DNA from 4 places in the Simplicispira sp. 125 genome. Region 1 is predicted to be linked to each of the others. Evidence: predicted binding sites of a transcription regulator. Region 1 holds the regulator's gene; each other region holds the start of a gene.
What was found. Region 1 encodes FNR, which switches genes on or off when oxygen is low (the NO sensors DNR and NnrR bind a similar motif). Its sites were predicted from a motif close to TTGATNNNNATCAA; they were not measured.
Positions count from the first base shown of each region.

Region 2: the regulator FNR is predicted to act here: its motif matches at 2,925-2,938, upstream of C8D04_RS00715 (FeoA family protein).
Region 3: the regulator FNR is predicted to act here: its motif matches at 2,950-2,963, upstream of C8D04_RS02565 (nitrite reductase).
Region 4: the regulator FNR is predicted to act here: its motif matches at 1,728-1,741, upstream of C8D04_RS01095 (TraR/DksA family transcriptional regulator).

Region 1 covers NZ_QEKM01000001.1:342,203-347,684, forward strand. The annotation lists gene C8D04_RS01635 (TonB-dependent siderophore receptor) at 1-367, opposite strand, end outside; gene C8D04_RS19170 (SWIB/MDM2 domain-containing protein) at 704-1,021, opposite strand; gene fnr (fumarate/nitrate reduction transcriptional regulator Fnr) at 1,185-1,907, opposite strand; gene hemN (oxygen-independent coproporphyrinogen III oxidase) at 2,128-3,510, shown strand; gene C8D04_RS01655 (sulfite exporter TauE/SafE family protein) at 3,516-4,244, shown strand; gene C8D04_RS01660 (HD domain-containing phosphohydrolase) at 4,379-5,482, shown strand, end outside.
Region 2 covers NZ_QEKM01000001.1:154,655-160,136, reverse strand. The annotation lists gene C8D04_RS00725 (hypothetical protein) at 400-627, opposite strand; gene feoB (ferrous iron transport protein B) at 630-2,498, opposite strand; gene C8D04_RS00715 (FeoA family protein) at 2,498-2,812, opposite strand; gene C8D04_RS00710 (class I SAM-dependent methyltransferase) at 3,002-3,943, shown strand; gene C8D04_RS00705 (MFS transporter) at 4,048-5,283, shown strand; gene C8D04_RS00700 (FAD-dependent monooxygenase) at 5,357-5,482, opposite strand, start outside.
Region 3 covers NZ_QEKM01000001.1:545,127-550,608, reverse strand. The annotation lists partial or broken gene C8D04_RS02575 (NADPH-dependent 2,4-dienoyl-CoA reductase) at 1-328, opposite strand, end outside; gene C8D04_RS02570 (PadR family transcriptional regulator) at 453-1,016, shown strand; gene C8D04_RS02565 (nitrite reductase) at 1,100-2,824, opposite strand; gene C8D04_RS02560 (TonB-dependent hemoglobin/transferrin/lactoferrin family receptor) at 3,055-5,355, shown strand; tRNA gene C8D04_RS02555 (tRNA-Cys) at 5,442-5,482, opposite strand, start outside.
Region 4 covers NZ_QEKM01000001.1:234,712-240,193, forward strand. The annotation lists gene hemH (ferrochelatase) at 1-1,053, opposite strand, end outside; gene C8D04_RS01095 (TraR/DksA family transcriptional regulator) at 1,117-1,488, opposite strand; gene C8D04_RS01100 (TonB-dependent receptor) at 1,884-4,142, opposite strand; gene C8D04_RS01105 (DUF2946 family protein) at 4,237-4,677, opposite strand; gene C8D04_RS01110 (HAD family hydrolase) at 4,779-5,482, shown strand, end outside.

The DNA.
Region 1 (5,482 bases):
GGTCGAGGTTGAAGGTGTCGCGTTCGTACAGTGGAGCATCCTTCATGCCATCGGTGTAGATGTCCCCCGCCTGGCCGAGCGAGAACCCGCGCAGGCGCACGTCTTCTTCACCCGTTTCGCCGGACTGGAAGGTCACGCCCGCCGTGGTGCGCAGCACTTCGCGGAAGTCATCCTGGTTGCGGTCGTTCATCAACTTTTCGGTGAATACGGTGACCGATTGCGGGATGTCGCGGATGTCCTGATTTCCCTTGCCCACGGTAGTTTTCTTCACCCGCACGGTGTCCTTGCTCTGGATCTCCGCCGTGTCTTTCACGGTCACCGTGGACAGGGTGGCCGCGTTATCGGTGGTTTGGGCCCAACTGCTCATGGACGCTGCGAGCATCAGTGCGCCCAGCGGAATCAGGGCCTTTTCAGCAGCAGGGGAATATGCGTTGTGCAAAAGCGTTGCGGAACGCTGCTGCGTGGGTTTCTTTGCCAAAGTGGCCTCCGTTGGTTGGAAATGCAATGGACACCGCAGAAGGTGTCGCCAAGGTGGAGCGCTAGGCAGTGGCTGGCAAAGGCGTGGCTGTGCGGGTATCGCGCACAAGGATGTTAAATCAAACGATAGTCATTATCATTCGTGTTGATGTATTTTCGCCACAGGATCAGATCAAACAGACGAAAAAAAGCCGGCAAAGCCGGCTTTGGGGAGCGCAGTCGCTCGTTATTTCACGTGCTTGCCAATCAGGCCGGCCATTTCGAACATGGACACCTGGGGTTTGCCAAAGATTTCCTTGAGCTTGGCATCGGCATTGATCATGCGTTTGTTGGCGGCGTCCTGCAGGTTGTTGGCCTTGATGTAGACCCACAGCTTGCTGATGACCTCGGTGCGTGGCAGCGGTGCTGCACCCACGACAGCCGCCAGGGCGGGGCTGGGCGTCAGGGCTTTCATGAACGCGGCGTTAGGGGTGCGCTTCTTGGCGGGAGCAGCGGTCTTGGCAGCAGCGGCTGGTGTGGCCGGGGCTTTTTTTGCAGTTGCCATGTTGGGAATTTCCTTGTTGGGATGGGTCAATGCACCAGCGAAAACCTGCTTTTCCACTGGCATACGGAATGCTACTGGTAAAAAATCGGCTTTCCAAGCGGGTTCAGGGTTTTTTTGCTTCGCCATGTTGCAGCATTGCGATGGCGGCGCTTTTGTGGGCGCGCTAGTGACAGGCTTGCTGGCTATTGACGATGCGTTTGAGGGCATCGGGGCTCAAAATACGCACATGGCGCTGCTTGACCTCGACAATGCCTTCTTCCACAAATTTTGAGAAAGTGCGGCTCACGGTCTCAAGTTTCAGGCCCAGGTAGCTGCCGATTTCTTCGCGCGTCATGCGCAGCACCAACTCTGACTGCGAGAACCCGCGTGCATGCAGGCGCTGCACCAGGTTGAGCAAAAAGGCGGCCAATCGCTCTTCAGCGCGCATGCTGCCCAGCAGCAACATGACGCCGTGCTCACGCACGATCTCGCGGCTCATGATTTTGTGCACGTGGTGCTGCAGGGCGTTGACTTCGCGCGACAGTTCTTCAATGCGGTCGAAGGGCATGACGCAGACTTCGGCGTCTTCGAGGGCCACTGCATCGCAGGTATGGTGGTCGTTGACGATGCCGTCCAGGCCGATGATCTCGCCGGCCATTTGAAAGCCTGTGACCTGGTCGCGCCCGTCCTCGGTCGCTACGCAGGTCTTGAAGAAGCCTGTGCGGATGGCAAACAGCGAGGTGAACTGTTCGCCATTGCGGAACAGCGTGGTGCCACGCTTGATCTTTCGCCGTACCGCCACGACATCGTCAATGCGCTTGAGTTGTTCGTCGTTCAGACCCACCGGCATGCACAATTCACGCAAATTGCAGTTCGAACACGCAACCTTGAACGCCTGGGGTGTCATGTGAACGGGTACCTGTCCGGTTTCAGACAGAGCGCCCGACGACTCGTCGGCATGGGATGCGGGGACGATGGAGATGCGGGTTGGGGCTGACATAAGTCAAATTATCACCCATTCTGCATTTTTGCCAGAACAGAGCCAGTAGCTCCAACAGGTGCTTGACCAAAATCAAGATTCGAGCCGCTAATCTGGGGCACATTAGAAAAGCCAGCTAGGAACCTAAATGACTGTTGTAACCCCTGAATTGCTCACCCGGTTTGATGTATCGGGACCCCGTTACACCTCGTACCCCACCGCTGACCGCTTTGTTGATGCCTTCGGTGAGGACGAATACGTGCTGGCCCTGCAGCAGCGCAGGCAAAGCGCCGTGGGCAAGGCCTTGCCCTTGTCGGTGTACGTTCACATCCCGTTTTGCGAGTCGCTGTGCTATTACTGCGCCTGCAACAAGATCATTACCAAGCACCATGATCGTGCTGATGTGTATCTGCGCTATTTGAACCGCGAGATTGAGTTACACACGGCGCACTGCGGCGTGGGCCAGGTGGTCAGCCAGATCCACTTGGGTGGCGGCACGCCCACCTTTCTCTCCGATGAGGGGCTGCGTGACCTCATGGGCATGCTGCGCAACCATTTCACTTTGGTGCCCGGCGGTGAGTATTCGATCGAGGTCGACCCCCGTACCGTGGATGCAGATCGGCTGGCCCTGCTGCACGAACTGGGATTCAACCGCCTGAGCTTCGGTGTGCAGGATTTCGACCCTGAAGTGCAGAAAGCCGTGCACCGCATCCAGCCCAAGGAGCAGGTTTTTTCCCTGGTCGAGTCGGCGCGCTCCATTGGCTTTGATTCCATCAACGTCGACCTGATTTACGGCTTGCCCAAGCAAACCCCTGATTCATTCGACCGCACGCTGGCGCAGGTAGCCGAGTTGCGCCCCGACCGCATTGCGCTGTATGCCTACGCCCATTTGCCCGAGCGCTTCAAGCCGCAACGGCGCATTGTGTGGGCAGACCTGCCCATGGCATCGGCCAAGGTGTCGATGCTGTCGCGTTCGCTGGAGGCATTCAGCGCAGCGGGCTATGTTTATGTGGGCATGGACCATTTCGCACTGCCGGACGATGCGCTGGCCATCGCCAAGCGCCAGGGGCGTCTGCACCGCAACTTCCAGGGTTACAGCACGCAGCCCGACTGCGACCTGATTGCCCTGGGGGTTTCTGCAATTGGCCGCGTGGGCGCTACCTATAGCCAGAACGCCAAAACCCTGGACGACTATTACGATCGGCTCAACCAGGGCCACCTGCCGGTGGTACGCGGCCTGGCGCTGACGCGCGACGACCTGGTGCGCCGTGCCGTCATCATGGCTTTGATGTGCCAGGGAGAATTGCTTTTTGAACCCATGGAGCAATCCTGGCTGATTGACTTTCGCACTTACTTTGCCACCGAGTTGGAGCAGTTGAAGGAGATGGAGGGGCAAGGCCTTGTTGTCCTGGGTCCTGAGGGCATCGAAGTGACGGCAATGGGTTGGTACTTTGTGCGGGGCATTGCCATGGTGTTTGACCGGTATCTGCAAGCCGACAAGAACAGAGCGCGGTTTTCCCGCATCATCTAAACCCCATGTTGGCTTCCTTGGCCTCGACTGCGTTGCTCATGGGGCTCGCAGGCGGGCCTCATTGTCTTGCCATGTGCGCCGCGCCGTGCTCTGTCGTGACCGGCCAGGCGCTGCCGCAGGTGCCTGACCAGGCGACCGAACATACACTGCATTGGCTGCCCCGCCCGGGCGGTTTGGCCCGCAGACTGGTGGCATACCACAGCGGGCGATTATTAGGCTATGCGGCCGTGGGTGCGTTGGCTGCCATGGCCATGCAGAGTCTGGCGTGGATGACGCAACACACGGCAGCGTTGCGCCCGGTCTGGACGTTCATGCATGTGGCCGTGCTCGCCTGGGGCCTGATGATGGTGCTGCAGGCACGCCAGCCGGCATGGGTGGAGCAGGCAGGACGCAGCGTGTGGAATCGTGTCCGGCCATTGGTGCAGGCGCCGGGAGGCGTGTTTGTCACCGGATTTCTATGGGCCTTGATGCCTTGCGGGCTGCTGTATTCGGCCTTGCTGGTGGCGGCCCTGAGTGGTGGCGCGTGGCAGGGAGCGCTGAGCATGGCGCTGTTTGGCGTGGGTAGCGGCTTGTGGTTGTTGGCTGGCCCGTGGCTGTGGCAGCACTTGCGTGTACGCATGAATGTCCTGCGCGCCAGTTGGGGGACCCGGTTTGCGGGTTTCTTGTTGATGGCTGTGGCCTGCTGGGCCTTGTGGATGGACCTGGTATACCGGCCGTCGCTGATCTGTCAGTAATAGAAACCGCGTTATCTCAGTCCTTTTGTGGCGCAAAAGCGCCATTGGGGCGATGTCAGCAAAAGTATCTCCAGATGGCTTGATAATGGGGCGCGCATTCCTTTCACGGGCCTTTTCCGCGACGCACCTCTGCAATGGATGACAACACCGCCATACCTATCGCCATAGACCAATTGCGTATTGGTATGTACATCCAGCTCGGACTGAACTGGATGAGCCATCCTTTTCCCGTCAGCAGCTTCCGCATTGCCTCAGAGTCCCAGATCGAGATTCTGCGCGGATTGGGTCTTGCAGAAGTCCGCTACGTTCCTGCCAAGAGCGATCCTGCCCCCGCTACAGCGCTACTAGAGAAGGCGGCGACGTCCCTTGATCAGCGCCAGCAAAAAAATGGCACGGCGTCGGCCAGCCCTGCGACAGAGCAGGAAGATTCGGCCCTGCGGTTGCGGTTGCAGTTGCTGGAGCAGCATCGTCGGCTGGACGCCTGTGACCAGCGGTTCATGGCGGCCACGCGCAACTACCGCAAGCTCGTCGAGAAGGTGGAGGGCGGGCCTATGCTGGCGCGTCTTGAAAGCGAGGCGCTGGTCACCGACTGTGTGCAGGAGTTACTGCAAAACACGGAATCCGTGATCAGTCTGCTGTCCGAGGGCGTGGGCGAGCGCAATGCCTTGCATCCGGTCAACGTCATGGTGCTTTGTCTGCTGATGGGCAAGGCGCAAGGACTGTCGCCCGAGGGCATGCAGGACCTGGGTATGGCCGGGTTGTTGCATGACATCGGCAAGATGCGCTTGCCAGAATCCGTGAATGGCCCGCAGGAGGGGATGACACCGGCAGAGCAGGCCCGCTACCGCAGCCATGTGGGTGAATCTGTGCGTCTGGGCCAAAGCATGGGTTTGTCCAGCGGCGTGCTGCTGGCCATTGCGCAGCACCATGAAATGGCCGATGGCAGTGGTTTCCCCCTGCGGCTCAAGGGCGAGGAGTTGTGCCAGGCGGGGCGTACCCTGTCGTTGGTGAATCACTACGAGCGTTTGTGCAACCCGGGTCGCACAACCCCGGCCCTGACGCCCCATGAAGCCCTCTCCGTCATGTTTGCGCAGCAAAAAGGGTATTTCGATGCCGTTGTGCTGGGCACCTTCATTCGAATGATGGGCGTGTATCCCCCGGGCTCGGTGGTGCAGCTGGTCAATGACCGCTATGCCATGGTGGTGTCGGTCAATTCCTCGCGGCCCTTGCGCCCCCGG
Region 2 (5,482 bases), 190 kb from region 1:
TATCCCCGTCCGCGCCGCGTCCTGGCACCGCCTGTGCCGCTGGTTGATGCTGTTGCGTCTAATCTCGACATTCGCTACTGAACCAGACCGACCGGACGATCACCGCTATCTTGGCCACCGGCCTGCAGCACGACTTTGGCCGGACGTTGTTCTCGCCCCTGCTGCGCCAGCACGATCACAGGACGCTGGCCAGGCAAAAATTTGGTGAAATTCTGCTCTAACGCTTTACAGCAAAGCGCGAGCAGCTATAAAACACATAGCTATTGCATGCAACCTCATTCTGTTTCCAAATCATTCGTGTCTAGGCGCGAAGCCGCAGACAGTGCTGTAGCACGGCAAGGCGAAGCAACAACGACACGGATGATTTAGAAATGGAATCAGAGGGCAAATCACGAGCCCTCAATGCCTGGACGCCATCCAGACCGTCTTGCCACCCTTGCCCGGTACGCCCTGCGACACGGGGGTAGCGCAACCTCCGCAGTCGCTGCACGCGCCGCACGAAGGCGCCTTGCCCAGCGCAGGGCGCAGGGAGCCCAGGCGCTTGCGCAGGGCTGAGGGCATCCAGTACCACAGCGCATACAGGCCCGCCAGGGCCACGATGGCACCCACCGCCAGGTTCTGCCACATGTTCAGCCTCCTCCCATGGCCAGCGCCACGCGGTAAGTGATCCAGCTGGCCGCGTAGGCCAGCGCAAACAGGTAGGTCGCCATCAGCAACGCCATGCGCCATGAATTCGTCTCGCGGCGCACGGTGGCCAGGGTGGAAAGGCATTGCGGTGCAAACACAAACCACACCAGCAACGACAAGGCCGTCGCCAGCGACCACTGCTGTGCGATCAGGGGACCCAGCTGGCCCGCCACATCGTCGCCTGTGGCCGACAACGCATACACCGTGCCCAGCGCACCCACCACCACCTCGCGTGCGGCCATGCCGGGCACCAGGGCGATGGAAATCTGCCAGTTGAAGCCCAGCGGTGCAAAAACATGCTCCAGCGCGCGGCCCATCTGACCGGCCGTGCTGTACTGGATGGCGGGGCCGGTGGCACCGTCCGGGGGCGCCGGATAGGTGGACAGGAACCACAGCAACACCGTGAGCGCCAAGATGATGCCGCCCACACGCTTGAGGAAGATGGCCGCCCGTTCGTACAGCCCCCGTGCCAGGCTGCGCGGACTGGGCAGACGGTAGGGCGGCAGCTCCATCAGCAGCGGCGAAGGCCGCACCTTGCCGCGCCAGATTTTGAGCACCGCGGCCACAACCATGGCACCCAGAATGCCGCCCATGTAGAGCGCAAACATCACCAGCCCCTGCAGGTTGAAGAAGCCGCCCACGGTGCGATCGGGGATGAAGGCCGCGATCAGCAGCGCATACACCGGCAGGCGCGCCGAGCAGGTCATGAGCGGCGCGATCATGATGGTGACCAGCCGCTCACGCCAATGCGTGATGGTGCGCGCAGCCATGATGCCCGGGATGGCGCAGGCAAAACTCGACAGCAACGGAATGAACGAGCGCCCCGACAGCCCCACCGTGCCCATGACGCGGTCCAGCAGAAAAGCCGCACGCGGCAGGTAGCCCGAGTCTTCGAGCGCCAGGATGAAGAAGAACAAAATCAGAATTTGCGGCAGAAACACCAGCACGCCCCCCACACCGGCGACGATGCCGTCCACCAGCAGGCTGCGCAGCACGCCGCCGGGCAGGTGGGCCTGCAGCCATTGGCCCAGAGCGTCCATCGCGCCGGTGATGGCGTCCATGGGCACAGCCGCCCAGCTGAACACGGCCTGGAACATCAAAAACATGGTCCCCGCCAAGATGAGCATGCCCCACAACGGGTGCAGCACCACGCGGTCAATGGCGTCGTCCACGCGCAGCAGGCCCTCAGGCTCGCTCACCGCAAGGCGCAGGATGCGGCGTGCCTCCTGTTGGGTGCGCAGCACCTGTGTGGGGCCTTGCGCCTCCCAGGGCAGCGCCTGCACGGGGCCCTCGGGGCGCCAGCCATCCAGCCATTGCAGCAGCTCTTTGGCCCCGCCCTGGTGGATGCCCACGGTTTCCACCACCGGCATGCCCAGCTCGCTCGACAACAAGGCACGGTCAATGGCGATACCGGCGCGGCGCGCCGCATCGCTCATGTTCAGCGCCATCACCATGGGCAGGCCCATGGCGCGGGTCTCCAGCACCATGCGCAGGCCCAGCTGCAAGTTGGTGGCATCGACCACGCACACCAGCAGGTCGGGAGCCGCCTCACCGGCGCGCTGGCCGGTGATGACGTCGCGCGTCACAGCCTCGTCGGCGCTCAGGGCGTTGAGACTGTAGGCACCGGGCAAATCCAGCACCCGAACCTGGTGCCCCGAGGGCGTGGTGAGCTGCCCCTCCTTGCGCTCGACCGTCACGCCGGCGTAGTTGGCGACCTTCTGGCGACTGCCGGTCAGCAGGTTGAACAGCGCCGTCTTGCCGCTGTTGGGATGGCCCAGCAAGGCCAGGCGCAAGGGCGCGGTGGCGGTCATCATGCAGCTCCGGCGGCCGGGGGCGTGGTGCTGATGCGGATCAAGGCGGCCTCGCGGCGGCGCAGCGCAAAAGTGCTGCGGCCCACGCGCACGGCGAGCGGGTCACCCGCGGGAAAGGAACGCGCCATCACGCGCACGCGCTCGCCGGGCAGGAAGCCGATTTCCAGCAGGCGCAGCAACAGGTCGCCATCCTGCGCAGCCGCTTCCATGTGCAGGCCGACAACCCAGGCGTCAGTGCGCAGGGGCAAATGGGCCAGTTCGCAGCCCACTTCGTCCACCGTGCACGGTGCATCCATCGCCATCAATGCTTCCATGATTTCCTAAATATAAACAATTCTCATTAATTAATTGTACGCCGCCTGTTTACCGCTGCCCAGCCTTTGCGGAGCGATCTCCCCGCCCGGAATCGGGCCGGGCCATCAGTTCTTGCGCTGGATCAAGACCGCGCCCCTGGGCACCACTGCATACACTTCTCCCTTTGCCCCGCCTCTTCCCAACACCCCATGCACGCTTTGCTCAACGCCATCGCCACGATAGAGATGCCCACCGATGCCCAGCGCATTTTTCATGGCCGGGGCGGCCTGTACCCCGGCTGTGAGCACTGGACGCTGGATGTATTTCCGCCTGTGTGGGTGCTGACCAGCTTCCAGCCCGCCACCGAGGAGGCCCTGTCGGCAGCGGGGGCCGCCCTGGCGGCACGCTGGCAGGAGCTTGCACCCGGCGAACCGCTGAACTGGGTGCACCAGTGCCGCCACGAAGGCCAGACCGACACCCAACTGATGGCAGGCAGCGTGCCCGATCCGCATGTGGTGACAGAACGCGGCGCACATTTTCGGGTGCATGTGCTGCGGGGCCAGAACCACGGCCTGTTTCTCGACATGGCCGAAGGGCGGCGCTGGGTGCACCAGCATGTGGCGCAGCAGCAGGGGGCGCGGCGCGGGCCCAAAGTGCTCAACCTGTTTGCCTACACCTGTGCCTTCTCGGTGGTCGCGCTGCTGGCGGGTGCCCGGCAGGTGGTGAACGTGGACATGGGACGCGGCGCCATCGCCACCGGGCAGCAGAACCACCAGCTCAACGACCTGGCCGGTGGTGCCAGCTTTCTGGCCCATGACATTTTCAGCACCTGGGGCAAGATCACGCGCAGCGGCCCCTACGACCTGGTCATCATGGACCCGCCCAGTTACCAGAAGGGCAGCTTTGTCGCCACCAAAGACTATGCCCGCCTGCTGCGCCGCTTGCCCGACCTGCTGGCCCCCGGCGGTCACGCCCTGCTGTGCCTCAATGCACCGGAACTGGACTGCGCTTTTCTGCAAGACCAGATGCAGGAACTGGCGCCCGACCTGGTGTTTGTAGAGCGCGTGGCCAATCCGCCTGTGTTTGCCGATGTGTCGGCAGAGCGCGCGCTGAAGGTGCTGGTTTACCGCGCACCTGGCCTGCCCGCCTGACGATGCGCCGCGACAGCGCCACATGGGCGACACCCCCGGACAGGGCGCAGCAGCTACCCTTGGGCTGAGGAGCGCATCTCCCCCACACCCTAACGGAGACCCCCGTGCCCCCTACCCCGCCCTTGTCACCCCCGCCTGCCCTCACGTCCCGCGCCGCCTGGGGGGTGCTGCTGGTGCTGATCACGGGTTTTGCGCTGAGCCAGGCGTTTCGCACCATCACCGCCATCATTGCCACGGGGCTGCGGGCGGAGTTCGGGCTGTCGGCCCAGGCGCTGGGGCTGTTTGCAGGGGTTTTTGCATTTTCGTTCGGCAGCATGCAGCTCTTCATGGGGGTCGGGATCGACCTGTATGGCCTGCGGCGCACGCTGCTGACGGCGTTTCCGCTCACCGTGGTGGGTTCGCTGCTGTCGGCGCTGGCGCCCGGCTACGGCACAGTGCTGCTGGGCCAGATGCTGATCGGGGTGGGCTGCGCACCCGCCTTTCTGGTGTGCACCGTGTTCATTGCGCGCTACTTTCCTGCGCATGCCTTTGCTGCCGTTTCGGGCATGGCCATGGGACTGGGCGGGCTGGGCATGCTGTTCACGGGCACGCCGCTGGCCTGGGTGGTACAGCAGTGGTCGTGGCGCACGGGCTTTGGCCTGCTGGCGGGGCTGGCGCTGCTGGCTTGGCTGCTGTTTTTCTGGAAAGTGCACGAACCCCCACAACCACCGCACGCCGCTCCGCGCGAATCACTGGGTGCTGCGGTACGGGGCTTTGGCGCGCTGTTTTTATTGCCGCACACCGCGGGCATCATGCTGCTGGCGCTGGTGACCTATGCCTCCTTCCTCACGCTGCGCGGGCTGTGGCTGGGGCCTCTGCTGATCGAGCGGCACGGCTTCTCGCTGGTGCAAAGCGGCAATGTGGCACTGGTGGTGTCGCTGGTGTCGCTGTTCACCCCCGCGCTGTTTGGCCGACTGGACCCCGGCCCCACGCGCCGCCGCCGCTGGCTGGTGGGCTACACCCTGGTGCTGGCGGGCCTGTTTCTGGCACTGGCGCTGCTGGGCCTGCCCTGGGTGGATGTGGGCGGCGCCATCGCCGTCGGCATGCTCTCGGGCTACATGGTGTTGCAATACGCCGACGTGCGCAGCGCCTACCCTGCCGCCATGACGGGGCGGGCGATGGCGGTGTTCACCATGGCCTTGTTCATGGGCGTGGCCTTGATGCAGTGGGTGACGGGGGTGGCGGCCTCGATGGCCACAGAGCGCGGCGCCGACCCGTATGTGGCCGTCATGCTGACCATTGCGGGCCTGCTGGCGACAGGGGTCGTGGCGTTCCGGGTGCTCCCCGCTCCCCGGCATTGAAAGATATTTTTAAGCAAAAACAGCCTCAAACGCTTACACAGCAAGCGTAAGCAGCTATCAATAATGAAGCAATCTACAGCGCACTGGCGTTAGACCCGTCGCCCCGGTAGAGCCAGGGCACATCCAGCAGGCGTTCGCCCATCAGCCGCAGCGACAGGTCGCGTGCCCAGCGCACGGGGCCGGTGGCATGGAAGATGCG
Region 3 (5,482 bases), 200 kb from region 1:
CGTAGCGGCCAAAATGCAGGATTTGCATACAAATCTTGCTCCCCGCATCGTGCACCGCCTGCGTCACCACCTTGTGCTTGTCCGCCTCGGCCTGGGTGGTCATGGCAGCACCGCCCGGCATGGGGCGTGCGCGGTCGTTGGGTGCAATGCCGCCCGTCACGATCAAGCCGACACCGCCACGCGCACGCTCGGCATAAAAGGCGGCCATGCGGGCAAAGCCGTCTTTGGCTTCTTCCAGGCCGACGTGCATGGAACCCATGAGCACGCGGTTCTTGAGGGTGGTGAAGCCCAGATCGAGGGGCGCGAGCATGTGGGGGAAGGCGGTCATCGTGGAATCCTTGTGGAAGTAGGAAAATCCAGTTGTCTATGCAACCAGTTGCACAAAAGTGTACGGGCGTTTTTTTATTTATGCAACCAGGTGCATAGTTTTTTGACGACGCTACACTTTGCCTATGTCGCTGGCCCATGCTGTTCTCACGTCATTGCTCGAAAAACCCTCCTCGGGCTACGATCTGGCGCGGCGGTTCGACAAATCGATTGGCTATTTCTGGCACGCCACGCACCAGCAGATTTACCGCGAACTGGCCCGCATGGAAGGCGCAGGCTGGATCGCCAGCAGCATCCCAGCCGATGCAGGCAAAACGCGAAAGAAGGAATATCGGGTCCTGGTGGCGGGTCGTGAGGAGCTGGCACGCTGGGCGGAGCAGCCCTCGGCACCCATGGACCTGCGCGATGAATTCATGGTCAAGCTGCGCGCAGACGCTGTGTTGTCGGAAATAGACCTGCGCCCGGAACTGGCGCGCCACCTGCAACTCCACCGCGAAAAGCTGGCGCACTACCAAACCATTGAAATGCGCGATTTTCCAGTCGGCCGCACGCTTTCCCGCCACGCACAAATCCAGCACATGATCCTGAAAAAGGGCATTCTGTACGAGCAAGGCTCCATCGCCTGGGCGCAGGAAATGTTGGGCGTTCTGGCGCAACTGGCAGCGCCCGAGGCAACTTCCACCCCATAAACAAAAAAGGCCACCAAATCCTCAGGGATCGGTGGCCTCGTTGCACGATACAGGCCCAGAGGCCTGCGCGCGCATTTGCACGATCAATACACGTCGTGCTGCGTGTTGTGCACGTTGAAGTGGCCGGTAGGCGTAATCAGACGTGGATCCTTGATCACCTTCTTCAGCTTGAGCGTCTTGTCGTCCACGATCACCATTGCGCTGATCTTGTTCTTGGCACTCCACACCGAGAACCAGACTTCGTCGCCGGCCTTGTTGAACTCAGGCTGCACGACGCGCTTGGCACCGTCGTCCTTGATGTCTGCCCACTCGGCGATCGGCAGCGTGACATAGCCCTTTTCCAGGTTCTTGATGTCGTACACCACCACCGACTGGGAAATCTTCGGATCAGGATTCAGAGGCGCATCCGAATACAGGTGGTTGGACTTGGGGTGGCTCTTGATAAACAGAGCGCCACCGCCAGGGCCTGTCAGCTTGGCCACTTCCTTGAAAGCGTACTGCTTGTTCTTCTTGGGATCGGTGCCGATCAAAGAGATCGTTTCGTCACCCAAGTGGCCCGTAGCCCAAACAGGACCAAATTTCGGGTGCGTGAAGTTCGCGCCGCGGCCGGGATGGGGAATCTTGCCCACATCGACGATGGCCGCCAGCTTGTCTTCTTTCAGGTCAAAAACCGAAATCTTGTTGCTGTTATTGGCCGCCACCATGAAGTAACGCTTGGTGGAATCCAAACCGCCATCATGCAGGAAAGGAGCCGAACCGATTTCGGTCATCTTCAGTGCCTTCAGGTCGGAGTAATCCACCATCAGCGTCTTGCCGGTCTCCTTGACGTTCACGACAAACTCAGGCTTGAAGTGGCTGCCCACGATGGAGGCCACACGGGGCTCGGGGTGGTATTCCTGCGTGCCCACCACGTTGCCGCGGGTCGAGACGATCTTGAGGGGCTCCAGCGTGTCGCCATCCATGATGACGAATTGGGGCGGCCAATAGGTTCCGGCAATCGCGTACTTGTCTTCAAAGCCCTTGAACTTGCTGCTCTCGACCGAACGCGCTTCAAGGCCCGTGCGGATTTCAGCCACGGTGTCGGGCTTTTCCATCCACATGTCAATCATGTTCACCTTGGCGTCGCGGCCAATCACGAACAAGTAGCGGCCCGAGGCCGACATGCGCGAGATGTGCACGGCATAGCCAGTCTTCAGAACGCTGATGATTTCCTTGGTGTCGCCGTCAATCAGCGCAATCTCACCCGCATCGCGCAGCGTGGTCGAGAAGATGTTGCTGATGTTGTAGTTGTTCATCTTCTTCTTCGGACGCTGGTCCGGAGGAATCACAACCTTCCACGTCTTCTTCATGTCTGCCATACCGAATTCCGGCGGGACAGGGGGATCTTGCTGCACGTAGCGAGCCATCAGATCCACATCGGCTTCGGTCATTTCACCGGAGGTTTGCCAGTTAGGCATACCAGCGGGTGAGCCGTAGGCAATGAAAACCTTGAGGTAATCCGTGCCCTTTTCCAGCGTGATATCGGGTGTCAGGGGTTTGCCGGTAGCACCTTTGCGCAACACGCCGTGGCAACCAGCGCAGCGCTCGAAATAGATTTGACGGGCCCGATCAAACTCGGCCTGCGTCATCTTCGGCGCCTTGGGGTTCGAACTCTGGTACATGGGCACGTCACCCAATGGCGACGAACCTGCCTGGTAATTCACCTCAGGGGCAGACATGCCCGGCTTATTCGTGCCTTGGGCCGTGGCAGCCAGTGCCAGCGTGGAAAGTGCCAGGGCCGTGAGTTGCGCCAGCTTGCGGGTTGTCATGGAAAGACTCCTTATATGCCGCTGCCCAGAAGGAGAGACCCTTCAAGGGACTGCCCGCTGAGGGCTGCGACGACTAATCCAGCGGGGCTTTCCTATATTATTCCTACTGATGATAAGGTCATTCATTGATCCAGAGCAAATTCACACGTGATCTGCAACTTTATGCAATCACGACCCCCAATAATTCAACAACGGCGCCACTCGGACGTGCCGACCACTCCCAAAACTCCATGTTCGCATTGAATTTTCACCGCCGACAAAAGGCTGCGCCCCTGCGCAGCTTGGTCGCACTGCTTTGGCTTGCCGGCCTGGCCCTGAGCACGGCCCAAGCACAGAGCAGCGCGCAAACCCATAGCGCACCAGCTACCCTGGGCGAAGTGGTGGTCAGTGGCTCACGCAACGAAAAAGCAGCGGACGATCTACCGCTGTCGTTCGATGTGATCGACGCGCGTGCGATGGGTGACCAGCAAAACCGTACCCTGCGGGAAGCCCTGCAGGATTTGCCCAATGCATCGGTCAAGCGATCCCCCTCCCGGTTTTCGGTGGGCGGCACCACCGCCAGCGCTGGGCGGGATGGCAACGTGGGCATCAACATCCGCGGCTTGGGGGGCAACCGGGTTTTACTGATGGTCGATGGTGTGCGCATGCCGCGCAGTTATGCCTTCCGCACCACCACATTCGACCGCGAATACCTGTCGCTGGAACTGCTCAAGCGGATTGAAGTGGTGCGTGGCCCGGCGTCCGCCCTGTATGGCTCCGACGGCATGGCCGGACTGGTCAACTTCATCACGATGGAGCCAACCGATTTCCTGGCGTCCAAAGATGGTGGCGCGCCACGCACCCTGGGGGGCCGCGTGTCTGCAGGCTGGAGCGGCGATGACAACGGTCACACGCTGGCTGGTACGGTGGCCGGTCAAGCCAGCGATACCCTGCAGTGGATGCTGACCGCCACCACGCACGGCGCCCACGCCATGGACAACATGGGCAGCAATGGCGAGCCCAACAGCAACCGCACCCAGCCCAATCCACAGCGCGACCGCGACAACGCATTACTCGGAAAGATCGTGCTGCGGCCACATGCCGGGCAACGACACATCTTCACGCTGGAACATGTGGAAAAGAAAACGGATGTCAACCTGCTTTCAAGCCGCGCACCCTTGCCGCTGCGGGGCACACCCGCCCAGATCGCAGGAGCCATCGTGGACGAATACTCTACGCGCTCGCTAGAGCGCGACCGCCTGACCTGGAATGCCCACTTCGACCTGGGCGCGCCTTGGGCCGACACCGCCCAGACGTTGATTGCCGTGCAGCATGCCGCATCGCGCCAACTGGGTACCAGCGTGCGCAATACCCTGCCCTTGCGCGTACGTGACAATTCTTACAGCGAAAAGACTTGGCAAGCCGGTCTACAGGCCGACAAAACACTGCGCAGTGGCGACTGGGCCCACAAAATCACCTACGGACTGGACCACGTGCGCAGCGACATCAGCAATGTGTACACAGGCCTGGAGCCACTGCCGCCCGAGGTGTTTCCTCTCAAGCGATTCCCCGATACCCGTGAGACCACGAGCGCGCTGTATCTGCAGGACGAATCGGTGTATGGAAATTGGAGCTTGACCCCCGGTTTGCGCTTCGACCACTTCGATCTCAATGTCACCAGCCAAGCCGGTTTCTCCCCACCTGCGAAACAGCCCGGCCAGTCACTCTCGGGATCTGCCCTGTCACCGAAAATCGGTGCGCTGTACCGTGCCACACCTATCTGGAGCGTGTTCGGCCAGTACTCAGCCGGCTTCCGTGCCCCTGACGCGGGTCAGGTCAATGGCTACTATGAAAACATGGCGGAACAGGTCGTCATCATCCCCAACCCCAACCTCAAGCCTGAGAAGAGCCGGGGATTTGAAGTTGGCGTACGTGGCCGAATGGAGCGCCTGAGCCTGGATGTGGCAGCGTTCACCAGCAACTATTCGAACCTCATCATGGACACTGTGCTTATACGGGGCACAGGCACGGCTGCAGATCCTCGCATTTTTCAGACCATCAACACTGAGCGTGCGCGCATCAGCGGCTTCGAAGTCAAGGGCCAATACGATTGGGGACGTTATGCCGGCGGACGCTGGGCAACCCCGTTCTCTTACGGGAAAACGCGCGGCGTAAACCGCGCTACCGGAAAACCGATCAACTCGATTGACCCGGCGCAGCTGGCCCTGGGCGTCAAGTACGACACCGCTGCCTGGGGCATGCGTCTCGACATGCGCCACCATGCAGCCAAAGCAAGCAAGGACATCGACAGCGCATCTTCTGTCAAGCTACCCAACACGCAGTTCACCATTCCATCGGCAACAACGCTCGACCTGTCCGCGCAATGGCGCTTTCAGAAGAACATGCGCTTAAATCTGGCAGTGCACAACCTCACCAACCAGAAATACTGGATGTGGCCCGACGTCTATGGCCTGACGGCAGCATCTACTACCAACGATGCCTATACCCAGCCTGGGCGCAGCTTTCACGTCGCTTTGGTCATGGATTTCTGAAGGCGCACGGCGCGTTCCGCGCGTCGGCAATAAAAATGCCGCTGCGCTCTCGATAGAGCCAGCGGCTTTTTATTGGGGAATATTTTTGGAGGCGCGGTCCGGAGTCGAACCGGACTAACCGGATTTG
Region 4 (5,482 bases), 110 kb from region 1:
GGCGTCGGCCAGGGTGCGGTCGCTGTCCACCTGCACGGGCCAGCCCGCAAGGTGCTGCTGCGCAATGCGGCTCAGGGCCGTAATCCATTCCGGGCTATCGTTCAGGCAGGGGATGTAGTGGAACTCTTTGCCGCCTGCGTGCAGGAAGGCTTCGCGTGCTTCCTGGGCAATTTCTTCCAGGGTTTCCAGGCAGTCGCCGGTAAAGCCCGGGCACACCACATCGACCCGGCCCACGCCCGACTGGGCCATTTTGATGAGCGTGGGCTCGGTATAGGGTTCGAGCCACTTGGCCTTGCCAAAGCGTGATTGAAAGGTGAGCTGGTAGCGGCCTTTGCGCAGGCCCAGGCGCTCGGCCAGCAGGCGGGCCGTCTTGTGGCTTTCGCAGTGGTAAGGGTCGCCCAGGTGCAGGGTGCGTTCTGGCACACCGTGAAAGCTCATCACCAATTGATCGGGCTGGCCGTGCGTGCGCCAGTGTGCCTCGATGCGGCGGGCCAGGGCGTCGATGTAGCCGGGATCGTCGTGGTAGCGGTTGACGAAGCGCAGCTCAGGCACATGGCGCTGGCGCCCCGCCCAGGCATACACGGCGTCAAACACGCTGGCCGTGGTGGTGCCCGAGTACTGCGGGTACAGCGGCAGGATCAGGATGCGCGTTGCTCCTGCAGCCTTGAGGGCGTCGAGCTGGCTGGCGATGGATGGGTTGCCGTAGCGCATGGCGGGGCGTACCAGCACGTTGTAGCCCGCCTCGCCCAGCCAGCCGCGCAGCAGCTTGGCCTGCTTTTCTGTCCACACGGCCAGGGGAGAGCCCTCGGGCGTCCAGATGCTGGCGTACTTGGCGGCCGATTTGGCAGGGCGGGTGCGCAGGATGATGCCGTGCAGAATGAGCCACCACACGGCCTTGGGAATCTCGACCACGCGCTGGTCCGACAGAAACTGCCCCAGGTAGCGGCGCAGCGCGGGTGCGGTGGGCGCATCGGGTGTGCCCAGGTTGCACAGCAAGATGGCGGTGCGGGTGGCTTGCCCGTGGGTGTAGGCGGGTTCGGTTTGAAAAGGCATGCCGCATTCTCGCGCACACGGCATGGCCTGCGGGGCGTGCAGGCCATGCGGGGATCAATGCGTTCAGTGGTGCGTGCCGGCCTGCCCTGCCGATTTTTCCCAGCGGGACTTGCAGGCCACGCAGTGCTGCGTCTGGGGTTCGATCTTCAGGCGCTCGAATGGGATGGCGCAGCCGCATTCACCGCAATGGCCATAACTGCCGTCGGCCAGGGCTTCGAGGGCGCGGTCGATACGCGCCAGGTCGCCTGCATCGATGTCGGTGAGGGCCTGGTCCACTTCGCGTGCCACATTGCGCTGCACCATGCCGCCTTCATCGGACGTCGGAGGCGCGAGGTTTTCGCGGTTTTGCAGCATCTGCCCCTGGAGTTCGTTGCGGCGCGCCAGCAGCAATGCCTTGATTTCTTCGTGCTGGGAGGGGGTCAGTTCCTTGCTCATGGGAATTCCTTGATCGATGGTGTCGCTATCGTTCTGCGGGTGCTGGCGGGGCGGGGGCAGCGCGCACAGGGCTTGTGTCTAGCGTACCAGTTTACGGGGTGTAAAACGGCCTGCGCACCAAGGCCCTGTTCTCGTGCGAGAGCACGGTTTTCTCCAGAGGTACCGAGATGATGGCCATGGCTTTGCCGGGTTTGGCATGTCCTGTATCGGTGCAGCGGCATAGCACCCTGGCCAGGTAGTTGACCTTTGTCGAAGCGACGCAATTCCATGGAGGGCTGTGATGGTCTTTCAACATAAAAAAAGCACCTGGCGCTTGATTGGCAAGCGCGAGGTGCTATGAATATTGGAGTAACTTGGCGGCGGTCAAGGGCCCCGCCGCCTTGGCCCTTGGTGCGTTAGAACTTCACGGTCACGCCCACGTTGAACGAACGGCCCATGCCGGGCACACGCACGCCCCATGGCACGGCGGTGCCTGCCATGGTTTGGCCCTGGCCCACATAGGCGCCGCCCTGGGGGTGGTTGTAGAAGCGGTCGAACAGGTTGTCGATGCCGAAGTCCAGGCGCACCTGCTTCCATTCGTAGCTGCCGCGCAGGTTGACCAGGCCGTATCCGGCCGTGGGCAGCTCGTTGCGCACGGCGGAGACGCGGGTCTTGGCGGTGACCATGACCAGTTCGGCGGTCCCCGTCCAGGCGCCCAGGCGCTGGCTGAGGGCAGCGCGCGCATTGAGCGGCATGGTGCCGTAGAGCTTGTCGCCGGTGGTGCGGTTGGTGCCGTGCACATAGCTGACCACGCCGCTCAGTGCGAACTGGCCCCAGTTTGCCGTGCGGCCCAGGTCGGTAAAGCCCGAGAGGTCAAAACCGTGCAGGCGTGCGTCCTGGTTGGCAAACTGCAGGTAGACAAAACCGGTCGTGGCCGTCTGGTTGGCGGGTGTGCATGCCGACATGGCCCCGCTGCCGCTGCAGCGCCGCGCGTCGATGTAGTTGTTCACATAGGTCAGGTAGGGGGTGAACCTCACACCCCACTGCTCGCCCGTGGCGTCGTGCCAGTCGGCGGTGGCGCTCAGGGTGTTGGCGGTCTCAGGCTTGAGGTCCATGTTGCCCACATAGCCATTGCCATCGCCTGCCAGGTTGATCATGCGCATGGCCATGCCGCCGGTGGACCAGGTGTAGCGCTCGTACAGGTTGGGCGAGCGTGTCTTGTGCGCAAAGCCGAACTCGTAACTGGCGTTGGCGCTGGGGGTGTAGCGCGCCAGGGCGGTCATATCGACGTTGCTGTCGCTGCGCTTGCGGTCGCGGGCGTTGAAGGCGTTGGCCTCCATGTTGTAGTTGGCGTTGTAGCCCTGCACGGCGCCGCTGTTGCTGCGCACATGGCTGCTGCGCAGGCCGATTTGCGAGAGCCATTGCGGGGTCCAGCGGGCTTCCCATTCGCCATACACATCCGCGCGGTCGCGCTGGCCCTCGCGGATGTTCCAGAACGTGTTGGGCGCCATGCCGCCGCCGGACGGCAGCCACCAGTCGTCCAGGCGGTAGTTTTGCAGCTCGGCGCCCACGCGCAGGGTGTCACGCGTCGACAGGGCGATGTCGCCCTTGACCTGCAGGCCCGTGGTCTTGCCTTCGGTGTCCATGGGCATGCCGGGTACGTTGCCGGCGGGGCCGTACCAAAATTGCTTGTCCTCGCCAAAGTTCATGCTGTGGCGGGTTTTCTCGTGGTAAGCCCGTGCCTGGAGCTGGCCCCAGGCGTATTGGCCCTGGTAGCGCAGGTTGAACTGGTGGCTGTCGTTGCCGGTCATGTCCATGCGCTGGTTGGGGTAGTTCTGGTAGGGGATGTCCTGCAGGCCCAGGCGCATCTCGACCAGGTGTTCGTCGCTGCGCAGTGCATAGGCCAGCGAATGGTTGCGGGTCTTGTAGCTCGACGATCCCACCTCGTCACCGCCCAGCCACTGCGTGGGCTTGTTGCTGGCGGCGGGGCCTGCCGCCTTGAAGTCGCGCGCGGCCTTGTAGTTGTCGGATTGGGCGGTGGAGCCGTCGTAGCGCAGGCTCATTTGTTCGGTGGCGTAGGTGGCCGAGAGGTTGGCGCCCATGCCGTTGCCGTTGCTGCGGTAGAAGGTGCCCGCTTGTCCCTTGAGCAGACGGCCCTGGCCGGGCGCGGCAAATTCGGGGGCGGGGGAGTCAACCTGGATGGTGGCGCCAATGCTGTCGCCGCCGACGCTCACCGGGGTGACGCCGGCAAACAGGCGCACGCTGCCCACGCGCGTGGGGTCGATGTACGACAGGGGCGGGTTCATGTGGTTGCCGCAGGACGAGACCAGGTCCATGCCATCCACCTGGATGCGCAGGCGGTCGTCGGACAGACCGTGCACGCTGGGCAGGCTGGAGACGCCACCGGCGCCAAACAGGCTCACACCGGGCAGGTTGCGCAGCAGGCTGGCGGTGTCGCTGCTGGAGGCCCGGCCCGACTGCAGGGCCTCGGCATCGGCCGCAGCGGCGCCCACGGGCTGTACGGCGGCCTTGGGTGCCTTGACGGTAATGGTTTGCAGTGCGGCATCTTGTGCCAGGGCGGCGAAGGGCAGGGCAGCGAGCAAGGCGCACAGGGGGCGCAGGGACAGGGTGGGCGCACGGCCGTGGTGGGCGCGGGTACAGATGTGGGAGGTCATGGCAATGGAGCAAAAAGAGGGGGTGGGCCCAGGCCCAGGCGGCTATGCCCGCGGCTGGAGGGCCGCGGGCAAACCAAGTGAGTAAGACAGCAGTTCAGGCCGCCGGAGGGGCCTGCGCTGGCGGTCGCACATTGCTGTGCCGCAGCGCCCGAGGGGTCGCGGATGTGAAACGGGAGCCGTAATTCGCCAGCAGGGGCGGTGGCTCTTGCACGACCGGGTTGCTACCCGCCGTGAAACTGGCGGCGGCCACGCTGCACACCGGGCAGCCCAGGGTGCCGCCCATGGTGTGGTCTGAGGGGAGGCTGCCGGGCAACTCACCGGCCATGGTTTGCGCGCTGCAGACGTCGCCCAGCATGAACTGCTCGGAGAGCATTTGCGCCATGTGCCCGGCGCTGACCTGCCCCATCCAGAGCTGGGCAAACAGCGCCACCATGGACAAAACCATGGACAGCGGTAGTTTGCGGGAGCGAGGGGCGCGGAACGTCACGGTGAAATTATCGAGGTAACGATCGGTGTTTTTCTTGTCGAGTGTCAAGGGCCAGCCATTGCGATGGGCCGACTGTGCGGCATCCTGCGCCCTGCAAGGGCTTGTGCCGTGGGGTATTCTTGTTTGAACGCTCTGCCACTTGTTTCACCATGTCTTGTAACCCCCTCGATCTCTCCCGCATCCGTGCCATTACGCTGGATCTGGACGATACCTTGTGGCCCATCTGGCCCACGATCGCGCGTGCCGAGTCGGTCCTGCAATCCTGGTTGGCCGAGCATGCGCCCGCCACCCATGCGCTGTATGCCATGCCCGGGGCGCTGCGCGCCATTCGCAACCGCATGGAACAGTTGCGCCCCGATTTGCGGCACGACCTGAGCGCGCTGCGCCGCGAGTCCATCCGTATGGCGCTCACGCAGGCGGGCGATGATCCTGCGCTGGCCGAGCCTGCGTTCGAAGTGTTTTTTGATGAGCGCCAGCGCGTGGATTTGTTCGAGGATGCGTTGCCCGCACTCGAATACCTCAGCAGCCGCTGGCCCGTGGTGGCGCTGTCCAACGGCAATGCCGACCTGCAGCGGGTGGGTCTGGGGCGCTATTTTCATGCGGCCATCAGCGCGCGCGAGGTCGGTGCCGCCAAGCCCGATGCGCGCATCTTTCACCATGGGGCCCAGGCGGCGGGGGTGTCTGCGGCCCAGGTCCTGCACATCGGCGATGATGCCCATCTCGACGGTCTGGGCGCCTTGCGTGCAGGCATGCAGACCGTGTGGCTCAACCGCGAGGGCGCAGACTGGCCACACCCCGGCCCAAAGCCCCATGCCGTGGTGGCCAGCCTGCATGCGCTCGTCCCGCTGCTGGC